DNA from 3 places in the Verrucosispora sp. WMMC514 genome. Region 2 is predicted to be linked to each of the others. Evidence: riboswitches for the same ligand, from Rfam matches in the RefSeq annotation. Region 2 holds a riboswitch; each other region holds the start of a gene.

Region 1 (3,267 bases), 1.3 Mb from region 2:
GTACCGCTCCCCCACCCAGCAGCAGCAGCGCGGTGAGCACGTACCCGCCGATCGCCACGCCGGTGGTCGGCAGGCGACCCGCCCCGCCCCCGGCGGGACTGGTGACGGAGCCGGTGGGAGTCGTCGCCGTGGCAGTGGGCGCGGTCGGCGTGCCGCTCGGCGTCGGACTGCCGGTGGGCGAGGCGGTGGCGGTCGGCGTGGGCGAGCCGGTCGGCGAAGGCGTGGCGGTCGCCGTAGGCGACGCCGTCGGCGTGGGTGACGCGGTTGCCGTCGGTGTCGGCTCGCCGGACGGCGGAAGATCGAGACCGATCTGGCCCAGCGGAATCTGCGCCAGCCCGAGCAACGCCTGGGCGGTGGCGCGACGCCACTGGTCCCGGAAGCTCTCGGCGATCCCGTCGCGGACCGCCTCGGCCAGGGCGTCGCTGGCGTATGCGATGGCGCCGGCATCGGCCGCCGCGGCGCCACCGTTGGCGGTGGTGAGCTGCAGCGCCGCCAGGGCCTCGGCGGCACGTGCCGCCTCGGCATCGCGACCGGCGGCGGCGAGCGCCTGCCCGGCCAGGCCGGTGCTGTTGGAGTTCGCGCCGCTGGTCGGCCCCGACCCGCCGAACGATCCGTCGACGCGTTGCTGCGCCACCAGCCAGTCCGCGCCGCGCTGCGCGGCCTCGTCCGCACCGGCGACGTCGGCTGCGAGCAACGCCTGGACGGCCATGGCCGTCGAGTCGACGTCGAGCGTGGCGTTGCCTTGATCGTCGCAGGACGGCGACGGAACGCCGTCGGCGTCGGGATAGAGCCGGAAACCGCCGGCCGCGCACTGCTGCCTGATGAGGAAGTCGACGGTCTCCTGCGGCGTGCCGCCGCTGCGGGCCAGACCCAGGACCGCGAAGGACTGGTCGAAGGTGTTGCTCGGGTCCGGGCCGGTTTCCTCGGTGGTCCGGCTGGTGATCCGGCCGTGCTGGTGACCGGTGCCCGCCCCGGAGAGCAGCGCCACGGTCTCGGCGCGCAGGTCCCAGCCGCCGAAGTCGGTGGGGTCGGCGCCCGCGGACGAGGCGACGTAGAGCAGCTTCGCCGTCGCACCCCCGTCGGTGAAGCCCTCGATGCCCCAGTCGTCGTAGCTGTTGTAGGACCGCACGTGCGCGGCGATCTGCGCCGTTGCCGCCTGCCGCGTCGGGCCGGCCGCCCCGGTGGCGGCGAGGGCGATCACGCCGTCGATGCTCAGCCCCCAGTCCTGCGGGCTGAACGGGCCGGGCAGCACGCCGTCGGTGTACTCCCCGGCGAGCCAGGTCGCGGCGTCACGCGCGGCGACGGTGTGAGCCGGCGCGGGCGCGGCGGTCACGACGAGAGGGGTGGCCGTGACGACGGCGAACGCGATGGCGGTGGCGGCGCCGAAACCGGCGCCGACGCGCCGGAGCGGGGACGTGGGCATGAGGGGTGCCTTTCGCAGAGCGGTCGGTGAAAGCTCCGGAAGGCACCGGTGGCGATATCCGCTCGCGTGGCCGCGATGAGATGCCGCACCTAGGTTGCCCGGACTCCACCCTGTAGACCTCGACAGTGGAAGCCGCTCGTCCGGTGCGGGGCATTCCGGCTCGCGAGACAGCTCTCGCTCACGGTTGCGGGTCAGCGTCGGCTTCTACCGACTTCCCCCCACACAGGACGTATTCAGTTGAGTACCCGACGCGCCGGGTGCCGCCACCGTACCGCCCGGTCACCTTTCGGCGCCAGCGTGGCGGACGACACCCGACGCGTCGACAGCTCAGGCAGCCTACCCGCAGGTCAGGGCGCGGTGATACTGGGCGCCGCGCCGGAGCCGAACGACCAGCCCTCCACCGTCCCCGGCGCCGGGTTGTAGCTGGTCGCTCCCAGCGTGCTGTAGGTCCAGGCGGCGCCGCTGCCGGAGGCGTGCCAGTACGACCAGTACGCGCTGGCCGGCGGGGTGTTGATGCACGGCTCCGTCGCGGCGGTCGGCTTTCCGTTGATCCGGCAGACGAACGCCAACCCCCACCGCTTCGTACCGGTCACCGTGAAGCCGGCACCCTGCAGGGCGGCCAGCCCGGTGGCCGGGTCACCGAGCGCGCACGCCACCTGGACGCCGCCGCCGAGCGAACCATAGTCGACCACCACCGTGACCCCGGTCGTCCCGGTGCACGCGGCGGCCTGCGCGGCTCGGGGAGACGGTTCGACAGCGATCAACCCGACGGCGACGACAGCCACCACCACGATGCTCGCCAGCCACCGACGGACGGGATCGTAGACCTGGGACATGAGCACTCCTTCTGATGGGACGGAACCTGCCGGCCGGTCAACGGCAGCGCAGGGTGGGTGCACCGGTGGTCGCGGCGACGGTGGAGAGCCGGGCGTATCCGGTGCCGGCCAGGCCGAGAACAGCCTGGGTGGTGGCACGGGGGGCGGTACCGGGATCGAAGACACCGCCGTCGAAGTCGACCGCGCCCCGGTCGGTGACCGGGGCGGCACACCCGACCTGAAGACCGGCCAGGAACACGCGGGCCCGGACCCAGGCCAGCGGCCGGCCGCCGTCGCGCAACGCCTGGGCCGCCAACCCGGTGCTGTTGGCGTTCGCGACCCCACCGGAGTTGGTGAACCCGCCGTCGGCGCGTTGCACCGAGACCAGCCAGCGCAATCCCGCGGCGGCGTCAGCCGGGCGTCCGGCGGCCCGCAACGCCTGCACCGCGACGGCGGTGGCGTCCACGTCGGAGACACAGACGGGCTGCTCCGGCAGCAGCGGATAGCCTCCGTCCGGGCACCGGGTGCCGGCCAGCCAGCCGGCGGCGACCGCCGGCACGCCCTGCGCGGTCCGGTCCAGCGCGAAGATCGCGAAGGACTGGCTGAACGCGTTGCTGTAGTCACCCCACGCCGACCGGTCGGTGAACCGGCCATCGGGGTCCTGGAGCGACCGCAGCCGGGCGATGAGATCCACACCGCCGACGTCGGTGGGGTCAGCGCCGCGGACCGCGACGGCGAGAGCGAGTTTGGCGGTCGCGCCGGCGTACGCCTCAGTGGTGCCGTCGCCGATGTACCCGTCGCGGACGTCCGGCCGGGTCACCCAGGCCAACGCCTGAGCGCCGAAGTCGTCGGCGACACCGGCGGCGGCGAACGCGAAAACCGCGTCCAGGGTCAACCCCTGGTCGGGGTACGCGACCCCGTCGAAGACGGCCTCGAAACGTTCTCCGTCGACCAACTGTCGGGCCAACCAACCGGCGGCGGCATCCGTCCGGACGGCACCCGCGTGTGCGGGTGCGGCGATCGTGGGTG
Region 2 (3,267 bases):
TTCTCGCGCTGGACCGGACCGCGCAAGGTGTGCCGGCGGTTGCCGCCGGTTGGCTGGCGGGTACCCGGTGCCCCGACGGCGGCTATCCGCTGCTGCCCGCGCAGCCGGTCTGTGTGTCGGATGTGGACGTCACGGCCGTCGCGGTGCAGGCGTTGCGGGCCGCCGGTCGTAAGGCTGATGCCGCCGCAGGGCTGCAATGGCTGCTTTCGGTGCAACGCGCCGACGGTGGGTTCACCAACGCGGGTGGGGTCGCGAACGCCAACAGCACCGGGTTGGCAGCTCAGGCGCTGCGTGACGGTGGACGGCCGCTGGCCTGGGCCCGGGCCCGCGTGTTCCTGGCCGATCTTCAGGTCGGGTGTGCCGCCCCGGTCGCCGACCGGGGCGCTGTCGACTTCGACGGCGGCGTCTTCGATCCCGGTACCGCCCCCCGCGCCACCGCGCAGGCTGTTCTCGGTCTGACCGGCACCGGATATGCCCGGCTCTCCACTGTCACCGCGACCGCCGGCGCACCCACTCTGCCCTGCCGCTGACCGGCCGGCAGATTCCGTCCCACCAGAAGGAGTGCTCATGTCGCAGGTCTATGATCCCGTCCGTCGGTGGCTGGCGAGCATCGCGGCGGTGGCTGTCGTCGCCGTCGGGTTGATTGCTGTCGAGCCGTCTCCACGGGCCGCGCAGGCCGCCGCGTGCACCGGGACGTCGGGGGTCACCGTGGTGGTCGACTACGGTGCGCTCGGCGGCGGCGTCCAGGTGGCGTGCGCGCTCGGTGACCCGGCCACGGGCCTGGCCGCCCTGCAGGGTGCCGGCTTCACGGTGACCGGTACGAAGCGGTGGGGGTTGGCGTTCGTCTGCCGGATCAACGGAAAGCCGACCGCCGCGACGGAGCCGTGCATCAACACCCCGCCGGCCAGCGCGTACTGGTCGTACTGGCACGCCTCCGGCAGCGGCGCCTCCTGGACCTACAGCACGTTGGGGGCGACCAGCTACAACCCGGCCCCGGGCACGGTCGAGGGCTGGTCCTTCGGCTCCGGCGCGGCACCCAGCATCACCGCCCCCTGACCTGCGTGTACCCTTCACGAGCCGTGGACGTGCCGGGTGTCGCCCGCCACGCTGGCGCCGAGAGGTGACCGGCGGTACGGTGGCGACACCCGGTGCGCCGGGTACACAACTGAATACGTCCCGTACGGGGGGAAGTCGGTAGAAGCCGACGCTGACCCGCAACCGTGAGCGAGCACCGCCTCGCGAGCCGGAATGCCCCGCACAGGACGAGCGGCTTCCACTGTCGAGGTCTACAGGGTGGAGTCCGGGTAACCGAGGTACAGCATCTCGTCGCGGCCACGCGAGCGGATGCCGCCCGTCGGTGCCTTCCGGAGCTTTCACCGACCGCTCTGCGAAAGGCACCCCTCATGCCCACGTTCCCGCTCCGGCGCGTCGGCGCCGGTCTCGGCGCCGCCACCGCCGCAGCGCTCGCCATCGTCGCGACCACCCCCCTCGGCGTGGCCGCCGCGCCATCGCCAACCCACACCGCCGCCGCGCGCGACGCCGCGACCTGGCTCGCCGGGGAATACGTCGACGGCGTCCTACCTGGACCGTTCACTCCCGAGGACTGGGGGCTGAGCATCGACGGCGTGATCGCTCTCGCCGCCACCGGGGTGGCCGGCTCTACTCGACAGGCGGCGACGGCGCAGATCGCCGCGCACGTACGGTCCTACAACAGCTACGACGACTGGGGCATCGAGGGCTTCACCGACGGGGGTGCCACCGCGAAACTGCTCTACGTGGCCTCCGCCGCCGGTGCCGACCCCACCGACTTCGGCGGCTGGGACCTGCGTGCCGAGACCGTGGCCCTGCTGTCCGCGGCGGGCACCGGGCACCAGCGGGGCCGGATCACCAGCCGGACCACCGAGGCCACCGGCCCGGACCCCAGCAACACCTTCGATCAGTCCTTTGCCGTGCTGGGCCTGGCCCGCAGCGGCGGCGCGCCGCAGGAAACCGTCGACTTCCTCATCCAGCAGCAGTGCACGGCCGGCGGCTTCCGGCTCTACCCCGACGCCGACGGAGCACCGTCGCCTTCCTGCGACACCCAGGCCAGTGCCACCCTCGACGTCGACTCGACCGCCATGGCCGTGCAAGCACTGCTCGCGACCGACGCAACAGGTGCGGACGAGGCCGCTCAGCGCGGCGCGGACTGGCTGGTGGCGCAGCAACGCGCCGACGGGTCGTTCGGCGGGTCGGGGCCGACCAGCGGCGCGAACTCCAACAGCACGGGCCTGGCCGGGCAGGCCCTGGCCGCGGCCGGGCGCGACGCCGGAGCGGCACGGGCCGCCGAAGCCCTGGCGGCGCTGCAGCTCACCACCGCCAACGGTGGTGCCGCGGCGGCCGACGCCGGCGCCATCGCCTACGCCAGCGACGCGTTGACCGAGGCGGTCGCCGACGGCATCGCCGACACGTTCCGGGACCAGTGGCGGCGCGCCACCGCCCAGGCGCTACTCGGGCTGGCCCAGGTGCCGCTGAGCCGGATCGGCCTCGACGTGCCGCCCTCCGGTGAGCCCACCCCATCGGCCACCGTGCCACCCACGCCGACCGGCTCACCCAGCCCGACCGGACGACCGTCCCCGTCCGCCTCGCCCACACCGACCACCGCGCCCACCCACAGCCCGACACCGAGCGCCTCCCCGGGCGGCACGCCACCCACCCCCACCACGACGCCGACTCCCGCTGCCTCCGTCACCAGTCCCGCCGCCGGACCGGGCCGGCTGCCAACCACCGGCGCGGCGATCGGCGGGTACGTGCTCACCGCCCTGCTGCTGCTCGGCGGGGGAGCGGTGCTGCTGGTGCTCGGCCGTCGGCGGGCCACATGAGCATCCGGGCGACCCGCCTCGCCGTCACCCTCGCCGTGGCCGCCGCCAGTGTTTTGGTCGGTTCGGGTCCGGCAGCGGCCGCCGGCAGCGCGGGTTACTGCCCCGACGCCGCCGGTGTGACCGTCGTGGTTGACTTCAAGGAACTCGGCGGCGGCACCGTCGTCCGGTGCGCCCCCGGCGACCAGGCCACCGGCCTGGCGGCGTTGAAGGCCGCCGGCTTCCGGATCGCCGGCACACTGCGCTGGGGCGAGGGATTCATCTGCCGGATCGAGGGCAAGCCCTCGGCCAGCACGGAGAAGTGCGTCGACACGCCACCGGCCAGCGCCTACTGGTCATACTGGCACGCGCCCAACGGGGGTACCTGGACCTACAGCGACAAGGGTGTGCTCAACCGCAAGCCACCATCGGG
Region 3 (3,267 bases), 1.4 Mb from region 2:
CGTAGGACTGCACCCAGCCGTGCCGCGTGGCGGCGAAACCGTCGAGTTGCTCGCCGAAGTACTGCACCATGTCGTTGCGTTCCGGCTCCCCGTGCACGAGCACGTCCAGACCCAGCTGTTCCTGCAACCGGACGACCTGCTCCACCTCGGTGCGCATCCGGGACGCGTAGCCGGCGTCGTCGAGGCTGCCGGCCCGGTGCGCGGCGCGGGCCCTCCGCAGCTCGGCGGTCTGCGGGAACGACCCGATCGTGGTGGTCGGCAACTCCGGCAGACCCAGTCGTTCCTGCTGCCGGGCGGCCCGGGTGGGATAGTCGCCGCGCTGCCGGTCGGCCGGGCGCAGCGCGGCGAGGCGGCCGCGTACGTCGTCGTGACGCCAGTTTGCCGGGGTGGCCGGCAGGGGCGCGGGCAGCGCGGTGGTGCCGTCGCGCAGCGCGCGGCCGAGCACGACGATCTCGTCGACCTTCTGCCGGGCGAACGCCAGCCGCTCGGACAGCCGGGGGTCGAGATGCGTCTCGGCGGACAGGTCGACCGGAACGTGCAACAGCGAGCAGGACGACGAGACGGCGACGTGGTCGGCCAGCCCGGCGACCGTCGCGCCGGCCGCGACAGCGGCCCGCAGGTCGGTACGCCAGACGTTCCGACCGTCGACCAGGCCGGCGACGATGGTCTTGCCACCGAGTGGTCCGGCGGCGGCGAGACGGTGCAGGTTGCCCGCGCCGGCGACCAGGTCCAGACCGACGGCGTCGACCGGGGTGTCCAGCAGGGCCGGCAGCGCGTCGCCGAGGTCACCGAAGTAGGTCGCCACGAAGATCCGCGGTCGGTGCGTGAGGTCGCCGAGCCGGGTGTAGGCGCGGCGCAGGGCGTCGATCTCGGCTGGGCTACGGTCGGCGGCGTAGGCGGGCTCGTCCAGTTGCACCCAGCTGACGCCCGCGTGCGCCAGCTCGGCGAGAATCCGGGCGTACGTCTGGACCAGGTCGTCCAGCCGAGCGAACGGGTCGACGCCCTTGGCCAGCAGCAGGAACGTGGCCGGTCCGACGAACACCGGCCGGGTGGTGATGCCCAGGTCGCGGGCCTCGGCGTACTCGTCAAGCGCCTTAGCCGGGTTGGCGGTGAAGACGGTGTCCGGGGCGATCTCCGGCACCAGGTAGTGGTAGTTGGTGTCGAACCACTTCGTCAGCTCCAACGCCGGCTCGGCGTCGACACCACGTGCCATGGCGAAGTAGGTGTCCAGCGCGGACAGACCCAGCCGGGTGAACCGGTCCGGGACCGCGCCGACCGCGACCGCCGTGTCGAGCATCTGGTCGTAGTAGGAGAAGGTGTTCGACGGGATCGCGTCGAGACGGGCGTCGCGCAGCGTCCGCCACACCTGCGCCCGGAGGCCGGCGGCGGTGGCGGCCAGAGCCTCGGCGTCGATGGTGCCGGCCCAGTACGCCTCGACGGCCTTCTTCAGTTCACGGTTCGCGCCGATGCGTGGGTAGCCGAGCACGGTGCTCTGCCCGAATGCGGTACTCACCAAGGGTTCCTTCCCTCGAAGTGTCCGGCGGACACGGGAGGGAAGACGGGTACACCTCGGGTACCGGCTTCCGCCCTGGTCCTCCCACGGGACCGCCGGCGACGCACGCCGGCGGCGTGCGCAGCACTGGCAGGTCTTCGGACTCGCGGGCATGACACCAGGTCGCCTACTGGCCGTCGCTTCCCAGACCTCACGGTCCAGTGCTTTGTTGACGGCGGTCGTTCCCACTCACCGCTGCGGGGCAGTCCCGGATTCACACCGGGTTCCCTCTTACGACGCCCCACCCACCCGGGCGGGACGAACCAGCACCACCGGCCATCGTACGGGCCACACCGCCGGCTAAGCCCGAGGTGTCCGGCCTGCGGGACCGCGAGCAGGCCGGACACCGCACTAGCGCAGGTGCCGGGCGAAGAACCGGCCGGCGTCCTCCCCCGCGTACCAGGGCACACCGGTGTGTCCGCCCATGTTGGCGTGCAGCGTCTTCTCCGTGGAGCCGAAGGCGTCGAACAGCTCCAGCGCCGCCTGCCGGTCGTTGCCCTCGTCGTCCCACTGCAACAGCATGTGCAGCGGAATGGTGACCTGCCGGGCCTGTTCGACGATGAGGCGCGGGACGAAACTTCCGGCGAAGAGACCGGCGGCCACGATCCGGGGCTCCACCACCGCGAGTCGGACGCCGACCGAGATCACTCCCCCGGAGTACCCGACGGGGCCGCCGATCTCGGGCAGCGACAGGAGGGAGTCCAGGGCGGCCTGTGCTTCCGGGACCGCCCGGTCGACGAGCGGGAGGACGAGAGCGTCCACGATCTCGTCGCTCACCGCCTCGCCCGCCGCCAGCACCCGGTGCAGTTCGGCGCGAGCCTGCTCGGCGGCGGCCCAACGCGGCCGGTCACCGCTGCCGGGCAGCTCGACCGCGGCGGCGGCGAAGCCGTCCGCTGCGGCGCCCCGGGCCCGCGCCACCAGACGGGGGTACATCCGGCCCAGCCCCAGTGGCGGGTGACCGAGCAGGATCAGCGGAACCGGTGCGGTCGCGAACGCGGGTGTCCACAGGAAACCGGGGATGTCGCCGAGCGTGAACCCGCGTTCGAAGACGCCGTCGTCGAGGTGTCGTTCGGAGGTGAATCGCATGGTCGTGCCTTTCGGGAGTGCGTGTGAACGGCGCTCCCGGGCGACCTACCGCCCGACCGTGACCCCGGAGGGGAGCACCCATGTCGAAACGTTCACGGGTACCACCTCCTCGGTCTCTCGCACGGCCTTCGGGCAAACTAGCAGCGGGCCGTCCCGGTCCGCCACGGGGTTTCCCGCGCCGCTTCCGCTCGCCTCGCGCACTGTCGGCCGGTGAGGTTCACACCCCCAACCGGAACGCCTCGACATGCTGTTGGCGGGACGGAACCCGCAGGGCGCGCAGGCTGCGTCGCACGGTGCCGGCCATCGCCGCGGGACCGCACAGGTAGACGTCGCGCTCGGCGATGTCGGGGACCAGGCCGCGCAGACTCTCCGGACTGAACGGCTGGCTGCCGTCGGCGGTGCGACCGGTCAGCAGGTGCAGGCGGGCGCCCCTGGCCTGTGCCAGATCGCGCAGCTCATCGATCAGTACCGCGTCGGCGGGCGTGCGGGCCCGGTAGAGCACCACGACGTCTCCGGTCAACTCCGGGTCCTCCAGCAGCGCCCGGATCGGAGTGATGCCGATGCCACCGGCGATCAGCAGGCTGTTCTCCCGGGTGCGGGCGGCGGTGGTGAGGGCGCCGTACGGACCC

What was found. Region 2 has a riboswitch for cobalamin ahead of O7597_RS04910 (prenyltransferase/squalene oxidase repeat-containing protein). Riboswitches for the same ligand answer to the same signal wherever they lie in the genome.
Region 1: another riboswitch for cobalamin. It lies ahead of O7597_RS30705 (prenyltransferase/squalene oxidase repeat-containing protein); the one in region 2 lies ahead of O7597_RS04910 (prenyltransferase/squalene oxidase repeat-containing protein).
Region 3: another riboswitch for cobalamin. It lies ahead of metE (5-methyltetrahydropteroyltriglutamate--homocysteine S-methyltransferase); the one in region 2 lies ahead of O7597_RS04910 (prenyltransferase/squalene oxidase repeat-containing protein).

The regions. Positions count from the first base shown of each region.
Region 1 is NZ_CP114906.1:6,657,989-6,661,255, forward strand. Features, by position in the region: gene O7597_RS30705 (prenyltransferase/squalene oxidase repeat-containing protein) at 1-1,423, opposite strand, end outside; cobalamin riboswitch at 1,551-1,693, opposite strand; gene O7597_RS30710 (hypothetical protein) at 1,771-2,265, opposite strand; gene O7597_RS30715 (prenyltransferase/squalene oxidase repeat-containing protein) at 2,297-3,267, opposite strand, start outside.
Region 2 is NZ_CP114906.1:1,092,307-1,095,573, reverse strand. Features, by position in the region: gene O7597_RS04920 (peptidase) at 1-530, shown strand, start outside; gene O7597_RS04915 (hypothetical protein) at 562-1,056, shown strand; cobalamin riboswitch at 1,133-1,275, shown strand; gene O7597_RS04910 (prenyltransferase/squalene oxidase repeat-containing protein) at 1,404-2,858, shown strand; gene O7597_RS04905 (hypothetical protein) at 2,855-3,267, shown strand, end outside.
Region 3 is NZ_CP114906.1:6,575,912-6,579,178, forward strand. Features, by position in the region: gene metE (5-methyltetrahydropteroyltriglutamate--homocysteine S-methyltransferase) at 1-1,513, opposite strand, end outside; cobalamin riboswitch at 1,624-1,835, opposite strand; gene O7597_RS30375 (alpha/beta hydrolase) at 1,904-2,638, opposite strand; gene O7597_RS30380 (ferredoxin reductase family protein) at 2,856-3,267, opposite strand, start outside.